DNA from 2 places in the Rahnella sp. ChDrAdgB13 genome. Region 2 is predicted to be linked to the other one. Evidence: predicted binding sites of a transcription regulator. Region 2 holds the regulator's gene; the other holds the start of a gene.

Region 1 (5,926 bases), on a different contig from region 2:
TTTCAAAGCCGGGCGCAACAGGAAGCCTTTTGTGAGAGGGCCTAGTGTCTACTACCAATATTGCGAAAGATTGACAGGAAAGTCCAACACTACAGGGGATGAATTAAGGAGAGCTTATGCAGGGGGAATAAATGAGGATTAAAAGCGGGAAAAGTCTTACCGGTGAAGGCGTTGTCGCCCTCACCGGTAAGGTATTTATGCGAAATCAGACGTCGCTGGCACCAATAAGAGATTCAGGTTTGACCTGAACAGGCTTAGTTTTATATTTCGCCAGGAACTGAGGCTGGAAAATACACATGCGGATGGCGCTGCGATATTCGCCGTTCACAAAGAATTCCTGCTTCAGTTCGCCTTCAAGTTCAAATCCGAGTTTGCTGTAAATATGAATCGCCTTTTTATTTTCTTTGTCGACGATTAAATACAGCTTATAGAGGTTCAGAACGGAGAAGGCATAATCCATGGCCAGACGGACGGCATCACCGGCAAAGCCTTTACCCTGATGCTGCGGGTCGATGATTATCTGAAATTCCGCGCGGCGGTGAATATGATTAATTTCGACCAGTTCGACTAATCCGACCGGCCCGCCCTGGAATTCAATAATAAAGCGACGCTCGCTTTGGTTATGAATATGTTTGTTATAGAGATCTGTCAGTTCGACGAACGCCTCGTAAGGCTCTTCAAACCAGTAACGCATGATGCTGGCGTTATTATCAAGACGGTGAACAAACGACAGGTCATCCTTTTCCAGTGGACGTAATCTGACGCTGTTATTGCTAAACATGGGGTGTTCCTCAAAAAATCAAAAAGCCGTTTTACCTGAGGTAACCTTCGTGAATATGAGATCTGAAACAACCGTGTTTCAGATGAAGGTCGGCGCACAAACGACGTTTAAACGTGCGCCGGGATGGGCATTATATCGGGTGAAATGTAAACAAGTGTCAAATGACAGAAAATAAAAAACCGGCACGGGGCCGGTTTATAGTGAAATCATCGCGCTTAAGCAGATTAATCCGCCGCGTAACCCTGTTCAGGCAGTGGATTATTATCCAGTAGCGCCTTTCCATTTTGCAAGGACAAACGTCCTTCAACAAACCAGCTGACCACCAGCGGATAAATGCTGTGTTCCTGCGTTTGCACACGCGCCACCAGCTCTTCTTCAGTGTCTTCGGTAAACACCGGGACTTTCGCCTGCAATATGACAGGGCCACCATCGAGCTGCTCAGTGACAAAATGCACCGATGTGCCGTGCTCGGTATCCTGATTTTCAATCGCCTGGCGGTGAGTATGAAGACCCGGATATTTCGGCAACAGGGAAGGGTGGATGTTGATCATCCGTCCGGCAAAGCGCTGAACGAATTCTGCGGTGAGGATACGCATATACCCGGCGAGTACCACCAGATCAGGCCGGAATGTGTCGATGGCATCGGCCAGTGCGACATCAAACGCGGCGCGATCTTCGTAGGCTTTGACATCCAGCGCATGCGCAGGAATGTGGGCAGAACGGGCTCTTTCAAGCCCGTAAGCGGCGGATTTGTTGCTGAAAACAGCGCAGATTTCTGCGTTGATCCTTCCCTGCTGGCAGGCATCGATCAGGGCCTGTAAATTGCTTCCCTCGCCTGATACCAGAACCACAATCCTTTTCATTTCTATACCTGTCTTCAGTGAGTTGAATTACTGGATGACAACACGTTCAGCGGAGTCAGAGGCTTTAATGTAGCCAATTTTCCACGCTTTTTCGCCATTATCGTTCAGTAAAGCAATCGCCTGTTCAGCCAGCTCAGCCGGAAGTGCAACCAGCATGCCAACGCCACAGTTGAAGGTACGGTACATTTCGTGACGGCTGACGTTGCCGGCGGTTTGCAGCCATGTAAAGACATCCGGCCACTGCCAGCTTGATTCATCAATGATGACCTGAGTATTTTCAGGAAGAACGCGCGGAATATTTTCCCAGAAGCCGCCGCCGGTCAGGTGGACGATACCGTGCACCTCGACGTTTTCGATCAGATTCAGGATCGATTTCACGTAAATTTTGGTCGGTGCCAGCAGATGGTCGGCCAGCGATTTGCCTGCCAGAACGGTGGTTTCCGGATTGGTTTTGCTGACTTCCAGAATTTTGCGCACCAGCGAGTAGCCGTTGGAGTGCGGGCCACTCGCGGCCAGGCCGATCAGCACGTCGCCGTCAGCCACTTTGCTGCCGTCGATAATTTCTGATTTTTCCACCACGCCGACGCAGAAGCCCGCGACGTCGTAATCTTCGCCGTGGTACATCCCCGGCATTTCAGCGGTTTCGCCGCCAACTAACGCACAGCCGGACTGTTTACAGCCTTCTGCAATACCGGTGATCACGCTGGCGGCAGTGTCGACATCCAGTTTGCCGGTGGCGTAGTAATCGAGGAAGAACAGCGGTTCAGCGCCCTGAACGATCAAATCGTTGACGCACATCGCGACCAGGTCGATACCGATGGTATCGTGGCGTTTTAAATCCATCGCCAGACGCAGCTTGGTGCCAACGCCGTCGGTACCCGAAACCAGCACGGGTTCACGATATTTTTGCGGCAGCGCGCAGAGAGCACCAAAACCGCCCAATCCACCCATAACTTCCGGGCGACGGGTCTGTTTTACTACACCTTTAATGCGGTCTACCAATGCGTTACCGGCATCGATATCTACGCCTGCGTCTTTATAGCTGAGAGAGGTTTTGTCGGTCACTGCGAAGTCCCCACGGCGGTTTGGGTTGGTGGTTGAAAAATAATGCGCGGCAATTCTAACAGTGGAAGCAAACGTTTGCGAGCGCCTTATTGACTGTGTCTATCTATACTGATTTTAGAAGCCAATTAGAGAGCTTATCCAAAGTCACTCTGATTGCAGCAAGGCGGCAAACGCACGAATCCCGATGAGCTGACATGAGTCAGTGATTCGGGTGAGAAAGTGCAGCCAACACCGCAGCAGTTAGACTGACGAAGGATATGTTGATCCGGATCAGGCAATTGGCAGTGGCGTTCAAAAAAAATGGCGTTATAATCTCGCGATTTTTTTTTGCAGCCCAACCACCTTAGGAGAATAAACAATGAAGATCGTCGAGGTGAAACACCCGCTGGTGAAACACAAGCTGGGCCTGATGCGTGAAAATGACATCAGCACGAAACGTTTTCGCGAACTGGCTTCTGAGGTGGGTAGTCTTCTGACGTATGAAGCGACTGCCGATTTAGAAACTGAAAAAGTGACTATCGAAGGCTGGTGTGGTCCGGTTGAAATCGACCAGATCAAGGGCAAGAAAATTACCGTTGTGCCAATTCTGCGTGCCGGTCTGGGCATGATGGAAGGCGTACTGGAACACGTCCCGAGCGCGCGTATCAGCGTGGTGGGTGTGTACCGTGATGAAGAAACCCTGAAGCCTGTGCCGTATTTCCAGAAGCTGGTTTCTAACATCGAAGAACGTCTGGCGCTGGTGGTTGACCCGATGCTGGCAACCGGCGGTTCCATGATCGCAACCATCGACCTGCTGAAAAAAGCGGGCTGCCAGAGCATTAAAGTTCTGGTGCTGGTGGCGGCACCGGAAGGGATCGCCGCTCTCGAAGCTGCGCACCCGGACGTCGAGCTCTACACGGCCTCGGTGGATCAGGGACTCAACGAAAAGGGCTACATCATGCCGGGGCTCGGCGATGCGGGCGACAAGATATTTGGTACGAAGTAAGCGTTAAGCCGACTCATGAGTCGGCTTTTTTTTGGTTTTTAAAACACATAACACAACACCACACTTTAAGAGGATCACATCCATGACCCGTCGTGTCATCGGGGTAAGTGAGCGTCCGCCTTTACTGCAGACAATCCCCCTGAGTTTCCAGCATCTGTTTGCCATGTTTGGTGCCACCGTTCTGGTTCCCATTCTGTTCAAAATTAACCCGGCAACGGTGCTGCTGTTCAATGGCATAGGGACTTTGCTGTATTTATTTGTCTGTAAAGGGAAAATACCGGCGTATCTGGGTTCAAGCTTCGCGTTCATTTCACCGGTGCTGTTGCTGTTGCCGATGGGGTATGAAGTGGCGCTGGGCGGATTTATTGCCTGCGGTTTACTGTTCTGCCTGGTGGCGCTGATTGTTAAGAGAGCCGGGATTGGCTGGATTAACGTGATGTTCCCGCCCGCAGCGATGGGCGCAATCGTTGCCGTCATCGGGCTGGAGCTGGCCGGTGTGGCTGCCAATATGGCCGGTTTGCTGCCGGCTGACGGCGTACCGGTGGATTCCAAAACGATCATCATCTCTCTGGTGACGCTGTCGGTGACGATCCTTGGTTCCGTGCTCTTTCGCGGTTTCCTGGCGATTATCCCGATCCTCATCGGCGTGCTGGTAGGTTATGCGCTGTCCTTCTTTATGGGCGTTGTGGATGTTTCTGCGATTGAAAACGCGCACTGGTTTGCTCTGCCAACTTTCTATACACCGCGTTTCGAATGGGTAGCGATCCTGACCATTTTGCCTGCGGCGCTGGTGGTTATTGCCGAGCATGTCGGGCATTTAGTCGTGACGGCGAACATCGTGAAAAAAGATTTGCTGCGTGATCCGGGCCTGCACCGTTCGATGCTGGCTAACGGCCTTTCTACCGTGTTGTCCGGTTTCTTCGGTTCTACTCCCAATACCACATACGGCGAAAATATCGGCGTGATGGCGATCACCAAGGTTTACAGCACCTGGGTGATTGGTGGTGCGGCGATTCTGGCGATCCTGCTTTCCTGCATCGGGAAACTGGCGGCGGCAATTCAGGCCGTTCCGGTTCCGGTAATGGGCGGCGTTTCCTTGCTGTTGTATGGCGTGATTGGCGCATCCGGTATCCGCGTACTGATTGAATCTAAAGTCGATTACAACAAGGCACAGAACCTGATCCTGACTGCGGTGATCCTCATCATCGGCGTCAGCGGCGCGAAGATCCACATCGGTGCGGCGGAGCTGAAAGGCATGGCGCTGGCCACGATCGTGGGTATCTTCCTGAGTCTGTTGTTCAAAGTGATCGAGATTTTCCGCGGCGAAGAACAGATCATTGATATCGATGACGAGAGGGAAAATCCGCCAGTCTGAGGGGGATCATTTCTGACCGGTTTGCCAGCGCGCAACCGGTCAGGTGCTCGGATCGCAAGCGGTTGCACCGGGCACAGTTCATTTCACCGCGGATCCTTGCTAGAATTCGGCAGTTCCTTTTATTGACGTGACAACATCTGCGGTCTTCATACCGCTTTGGTTGAGGTGCTTCTGAATACGCCGGCACAGCTTTCCCTGCCACTTTATCTGCCCGATGATGAGACTTTTGCCAGTTTTCATCCGGGGGAAAACTCTTCTCTGCTTTCTGCGATTCAGACCGCATTGCATCAGGAACACGGCACGTATATCTATTTTTGGTCCCGCGAAGGCGGTGGCCGCAGCCATCTTTTACACGCAGCCTGCGCCGAATTATCGCAACGCGGTGAAGCCGTGGGTTATGTGCCTTTAGACAAGCGCGCTTATTTCGTCCCTGAAGTGCTGGACGGCATGGAGCATCTGGCGCTGGTTTGTATTGATAACATCGAAGGGATTGCCGGAGATGATGAATGGGAAGCGGCCGTTTTCCATCTTTATAACCGCATTCTCGAAACCGGTCGCACGCGCCTGTTTATTACCGGCGATCGTCCTCCGCGTCAGCTGAATCTCAGCCTGCCGGATCTCGCTTCCCGTCTCGACTGGGGGCAAATCTACAAACTCCAGCCGCTTTCCGATGATGAAAAACTTCAGGCATTACAGTTGCGCGCCAAGCTGCGCGGTTTTGAATTGCCGGAAGACGTGGGGCGTTTCCTGTTAAAACGCCTGGATCGCGAAATGCGGACATTGTTCATGACGTTGGATCAGCTCGATCGCGCGTCCATCACGGCGCAGCGGAAACTCACGATCCCGTTTGTGAAAGA
Region 2 (5,926 bases):
CGACACCCAAAACCGCCCAGAAGGAAAGCAATGGTCTGTGGAACATAGCTCAGGCCAATCACACCCGGCGAATACCCCATGTCGCTGAGAATAAACGGGGAACCAGTCAGCCACGCGAAAAAGCCGGCAGAGCAGGCGGCATAAATCATCACGTTACCGCTGTAAACCCGGGAAGCGAGAAGTTTCGCGAAACCGGTTTTATCAGCAGGAGCATGAACCTCTGGCGCATTTTCGCGCAGTGTGGACGTGGTGATAAGCAAGATAACGGCTACGGCGGTCAGCAGAACGAAAATCGCTTCCCAGTCAAAATGGTTGAGAACCCAGGCGCCCAGCAAAGGTGCCAGAGCAGGGGAAAGCGCAACCAGTGGCATGATGCTGGCAAAGGTTTTTTTAGCAACATCGGCAGAAAAGCGATCTACCACCAGCGCCTGCCAGGTGACGGCGGCGGCACAGACGCCGACAGCTTGCAGGAAACGCAGCGCCAGCAGGGCGCGGACATTCTCAACCCATAGCACGCCCAGACAACCGACGACAAAGAGCGCTAAGCCAATCAGCAATACCGGCTTGCGGCCAATCTTGTCGGACAACGGCCCCCACAACAGCTGACCGATGGCAAAGCCGCCAAGGAAAATACTCAGGCTGGCGCTGATCATGCCCGGGCTGGTCATCAGGCTGCTTTGCATCGCGCTGAAGGCCGGAAGGTACATATCGGTCGCTAAAAAGCCAAGCATGCTCAGCCCGGCAAGATAGAGCATAAATCCAAGTGAGGGTTTCATTATTGTCTCTTTAATTTATTTATTGCAGATGATTTGACGCGGAAATCGTATCGGATGCGGAGTTTAACGCTTTGATAACAGGCTTGTGAAACGCTAATATTTGCAATCTGCTATCAAAAATATTGAAGGCTAAACGATGTGGTCAGAATATGCACTTGAAGTGGTCGATGCCGTCGCCCGAACAGGCAGTTTTAGCGCTGCCGCGCAGGACTTGCACCGGGTTCCTTCTGCCATCAGCTACACCGTTCGCCAGCTTGAACAATGGCTGGCCGTTCCGTTGTTTGAACGCAGACATCGCGACGTTATTCTGACTCCTGCCGGTAAAGTTTTTGTCGACGAAGCGCGGGTTCTGACAAAAAAAATGATAGCGACCCGCCGCCAGTGTCAGCAGGTCGCCAATGGCTGGCGCGGAGAATTACGGGTGGCCGTTGACCGTATCGTTAAACCTGCGCGGACACGGCGGCTGGTGCTGGATTTCTATCGCCATTTCCCTGATACCGAACTCATCATTCATTCGGAAGTCTTTAACGGTGTCTGGGACGCGCTGGTCGACGGGCGGGCGGATGTCGCCATCGGCGCGACGCGGGCGATCCCCGTCGGTGGACGGTTCAATTTCCGCGATATGGGTTTTATGGACTGGCATTGTGTGGTTAGCGCGCAACATCCGCTGGCCCAGACGCAGGGAATACTGAGTGACGATCAGTTACGGCCTTATCCGGCGCTTTGCCTGGAAGATACATCGCGGACATTGCCGAAACGCGATACCTGGACGCTGGATAACCAGCGGCGGCTGGTGGTTCCCGACTGGACGTGTGCATTGGAATGTCTGAACGAAGGTTTATGTGTTGGCATGATGCCGGTTCACCGCGTGACACCCTGGATTGAACAGCAAAAATTACAGGTACTGTCGCTGGAAAATACCTTTCCGGACAGCCCGTGCTGCCTGACGTGGGATCAGAGCAATCCGTCGCCTTCGCTGGCCTGGCTGCTTGAATACATGGGAGACACGGAAACGATGAACCGGGAATGGTTGCGCGACTGAGAAAAAAACGCCTGCGGGACAGGCGTTTATTGAAAGTTAACGGCGGTAATCGCGGTACGGGCCGTCGGCTACGGAACGGCGCTCAACCAGTTTGGGATGCACTTCAATAGTCTGCGACTCTTCGCGTTTGCTGATAATTCTGTCCAGCAGCATGGTAAAGGCCATTTCGCCCAGACGTTCTTTTGGCTGATGAACTGTCGTCAGTGCCGGTGAGAAATAGCGCGCGTTACGCACGTTATCATAGCCAATCACGGAAATATCCTGCGGTACGCGCAGGCCCAGTTCATCGGCGGCACAGATTGCCCCCATCGCCATCACGTCACCGCCACAGAATACAGCCGTCGGGCGGTTTTTCTGCATCAGAATTTTGTGCATGGCCTGATAGCCCGATTCCGGCTCAAAGTCGCCCTGAACGACCCATTCTTCACGAAGAGGAATATTGGCTTCCGTCAGTGCTTTCACAAAGCCCTGGAAACGGCCGCCGCCGGTGTTTCGCGCCAGTTGCCCAGGGATCACGCCGATATCGCGATGACCGCGTTCAATCAGATAACGTCCGGCCATATAGCCGCCTTCAAACGCGTTATCGATAATGCTGTCGGTGAAATTCTTACGCGCTTCGCCCCAGTCCATCACAACCATCGGGATAGAGCGGTATTCTTCAAGCATATTCAGCAATTCGTCCGGATACTCCGCGCACATCACAAGTAAACCGTCGACGCGTTTTTGCGCCAGCATTTGCAGGTAGGCCTGTTGCTTCTCCAGATTATTGTGTGAGTTACACAAAATCAGCGTATAGCCTTTTGAGAAACAGCTGTTCTCCACGGCCTCAATCACTTCGGCGAAGTAGGGCGCTTCACTGGACGTTGCCAGCAGACCGATCGTTTTGGTGTTATTGACCTTCAGGCTGCGTGCCACAGCGCTGGGAGAATAGTGCAACTCTTTGATTGCAAGGAGAACCGCGGCTCGGGTTTCTTCGGCGACGAAACGGGTTTTATTGATGACGTGCGACACGGTTGTGGTGGAAACGCCAGCGCGCTTTGCGACATCTTTAATCGTTGCCATGTAAAAAATGACTCCTGTGCTCACGTGTTTCAGCACGTTAGCATTATGTTAATCGTTTGCTTGCGTGGATTTAACTGCTGACTTCGAAAAGGGCAGTGAAATCGTTGGGTGGATTCTTCAGAGTGAGGCGTGAAATGCTCTCGGGTGAAATCGACCGGCACACAGGCGTGGTAACCGACAATTTTCACTTATAATGCAGGAAAGTGGAAGTAAAATTGTCATGAACCTGGTGTCATTCAGCACAAGATTTTCAATGCGAATTATGAGAAAATGCGTTGGCACACATTCAGTGTGGCTATACGAACGCCACAATTTGATCCGTAAGGGGGTTTAATGGACAGCAACCTGAAATTTTCTTTGATCACTACGGTCTGCGCTTTGCTCGTGATTATTGCTTTCAGTTTCACCGCAGTGATGAACTGATTTGCGCGAAAGCCGCAATAAAAAGGGCGATTACCTATAACAGGAATCGCCCTTTTCAATTTTACGCAGTCACCCATTCCGCCGATACTCTTCCCTGCAGAAACTCTTCGTTAAATGCTATTCAATGGCTGATTAGCGAAACTTCAGACTTAACGAATTGTTTATTATCGGATCGTCTTAGGGGTCATTACCCGTCGTGCGCCTACATAATGATCTTGCCAGTAATCGTCACCCAGTGAGGTGATCTTAATGTCTTCGCCGGTGCGCGGTGACTGGATAAACTTCCCGTTTCCTACGTAAACACCGACATGGTCTGCGGCGCCGCGGTTATTAATCCGGAAGAAAACCAGATCGCCGGATTCTAATTCACCCCGTTTGACCGGGGCCGCATCGCGCAAGTGGTACATTTCATTCGCTGTGCGGGGCATTTTAATACGGATCAAATCTTTGTATGCGTAGTAAACCAGTCCGCTGCAATCGAAACCTGTATTCGGTGACGTTCCGCCCCAGCGGTAAGGTTTGCCGACCTGGTGCATCAGCTTGGTCATCGCGGTTTGTTGTGCGTGCTGATAACGTTTCTTGTGTGTTGCGCTGAGCGTTATCGGTTTACTGTCTTCTTCACGTAACTTTTTGCCTTTGCGGTGGCGGCCATACGCTTCTTTTTTACTGGCCTTTTCACTGCTGTTTTTAGCGAGAGAGCGGGTTTTCGTTTCCTTCCCTGCTTTCGCCTCGGCCCGGGTTGTCTTGAGTGTTTTTTCTTTTTTACTCTCGGCCCGCGTCTTTTTTACTGTTTTTTCAGAAGACGTCTTTCGCTTAACCAGTTCGGTACTTTTGACTTTCTTCTTCGAATTTTTTTCCTGAGTTTTAGGTTCTGAAACCGGCGCGACTTTGGTTTTCTTGCTGGTTTTCGCGGCTGCCGTTTTTCGCTTTCGGCGTTCTTCCGGCGTGACCTGGTTAACATGACTCTTTCGCTGGTCGGCAGCGACACGAGTCTGTGGCGACGCATGAGCCATATTCAGAAACAGCTGGGTAAAGAGCAGCACAAAAAGCGTGAACAGTAAGCGCATAGCTTCGTTACCATGAGTGGTAGGGTTAAACATCAGGGATGTCAGAGTATTGCCTAAAAGAACGAGACAAAACAGCACGAATTGCCTCGATTCTAGATCATATTGTGAGAAAAAGTTAATAGCTTTTTTTATGTCGAAATAACCGCCATTTTTAGTCAAAAAAATAACCACTTTTCATCATGTTATTATTTAAGTTAAAGAATGGGATTTTGCAAATCTGACATTATCGTGGAACGGCAAAAATGTTATTCTCGATGAATCTTTAAATATGTGAACCTGAACGCAAGCGCAAAAGATTGTTTAGCGAAATGCCAGTATTGAGAAAGACCCCACAAAAATTGGCGTTTTTATCTGGTGGCAGCCATCGTTACAATAGAAAGCATTGTGATTGCACACCGTCTCTGTGTGCTGCGCGTGAAGAGTAATGACCGTGACAGCCTGTACCGGCTTGAGGAAGCAAGAAATGACCACTCCAACGATTGAAAAAATTCAGAAGCAAGTTTCTGAAAACCCGATTCTGCTGTACATGAAAGGTTCTCCAAAACTGCCAAGCTGCGGTTTTTCAGCACAGGCTGTTCAGGCGCTGTCTGCGTGTGGCGAGCGTTTCGCTTACGTTGATATCCTGCAGAACCCGGATATCCGTGCTGAGATGCCAAAATTTGCTAACTGGCCAACGTTCCCGCAGCTGTGGGTTGATGGTGAGCTGGTTGGCGGTTGCGACATCGTGGTTGAGATGTTCCAGCGCGGTGAACTGCAACAGCTGATCAAAGAAACGGCTGAGAAATACAAATCCTCTGAAGAGTAATTCAGGGCGATTCAGAAATACCGTCAGCCTGACCCGGGGTTACCGGTAAAAAAAGAGCGACATTATGTCGCTCTTTTTATTTGTCATTTCGACTGCATGAAAGCCGCGAAAATTATTGCTGATTTTCTTCCGGTGCTTCTTCCACTTCGTTTTCATCCGCAGACAGTGCCAGCGGCCAGCCGCCGAGGCGTTTCCAGCGATTCACCAGCTCGCAAAACAGTTCTGCTGTGCGTTCAGTGTCGTACAGGGCGGAATGCGCCTGACTGCTGTCAAACACGATACCGGCGCTGATACAGGCCTTCGCCAGCACGGTTTGCCCGAGCACCAGCCCGCTTAACGCGGCGGTATCAAAGGTGGCAAACGGATGGAAAGGATTGCGTTTTAGCCCCGCACGTTCGGCGGCGGCCATCAGGAAACTGTGGTCAAAATTGGCGTTATGCGCCACGATAATCGCCCTGTTACAGTTCTGTTCTTTCATCCCTTTACGGATAACTTTGAAAATCTCGTGCAGCGCTTCGTATTCACTGACCGCACCACGCAACGGGTTGGTCGGATCAATACCGTTGAAAGCCAGCGCTTCCGGCACCAGCACCGAGCCTTCGAAAGGCTCAACGTGGAAGTGTACGGTTTCGTCGCTTTGCAGCCAGCCGTCCTCATCCATTTTCAGCGTGATCGCGGCAATTTCCAGCAGGGCATCAGTTTTGGCATTAAATCCGGCGGTTTCCACATCAATCACCACGGGATAAAAACC

What was found. Region 2 encodes PurR, which represses purine synthesis genes. Its sites were predicted from a motif close to CANGCAAACGTTTGCNTG; they were not measured.
Region 1: purM (phosphoribosylformylglycinamidine cyclo-ligase) is a predicted target of PurR. The motif match lies at 2,774-2,791, and genes of this name have one in related genera.

Annotation. Positions count from the first base shown of each region.
Region 1 is NZ_JAEMGT010000001.1:186,133-192,058, forward strand. Features, by position in the region: gene speG (spermidine N1-acetyltransferase) at 206-781, opposite strand; gene purN (phosphoribosylglycinamide formyltransferase) at 1,006-1,644, opposite strand; gene purM (phosphoribosylformylglycinamidine cyclo-ligase) at 1,672-2,709, opposite strand; gene upp (uracil phosphoribosyltransferase) at 3,068-3,694, shown strand; gene uraA (uracil permease) at 3,777-5,069, shown strand; gene hda (DnaA inactivator Hda) at 5,235-5,926, shown strand, end outside.
Region 2 is NZ_JAEMGT010000054.1:4,643-10,568, forward strand. Features, by position in the region: gene punC (purine nucleoside transporter PunC) at 1-776, opposite strand, end outside; gene punR (DNA-binding transcriptional activator PunR) at 913-1,818, shown strand; gene purR (HTH-type transcriptional repressor PurR) at 1,855-2,880, opposite strand; gene J8X26_RS28050 (YnhF family membrane protein) at 3,214-3,303, shown strand; gene J8X26_RS15195 (C40 family peptidase) at 3,468-4,370, opposite strand; gene J8X26_RS15200 (Grx4 family monothiol glutaredoxin) at 4,834-5,175, shown strand; gene rnt (ribonuclease T) at 5,288-5,926, opposite strand, start outside.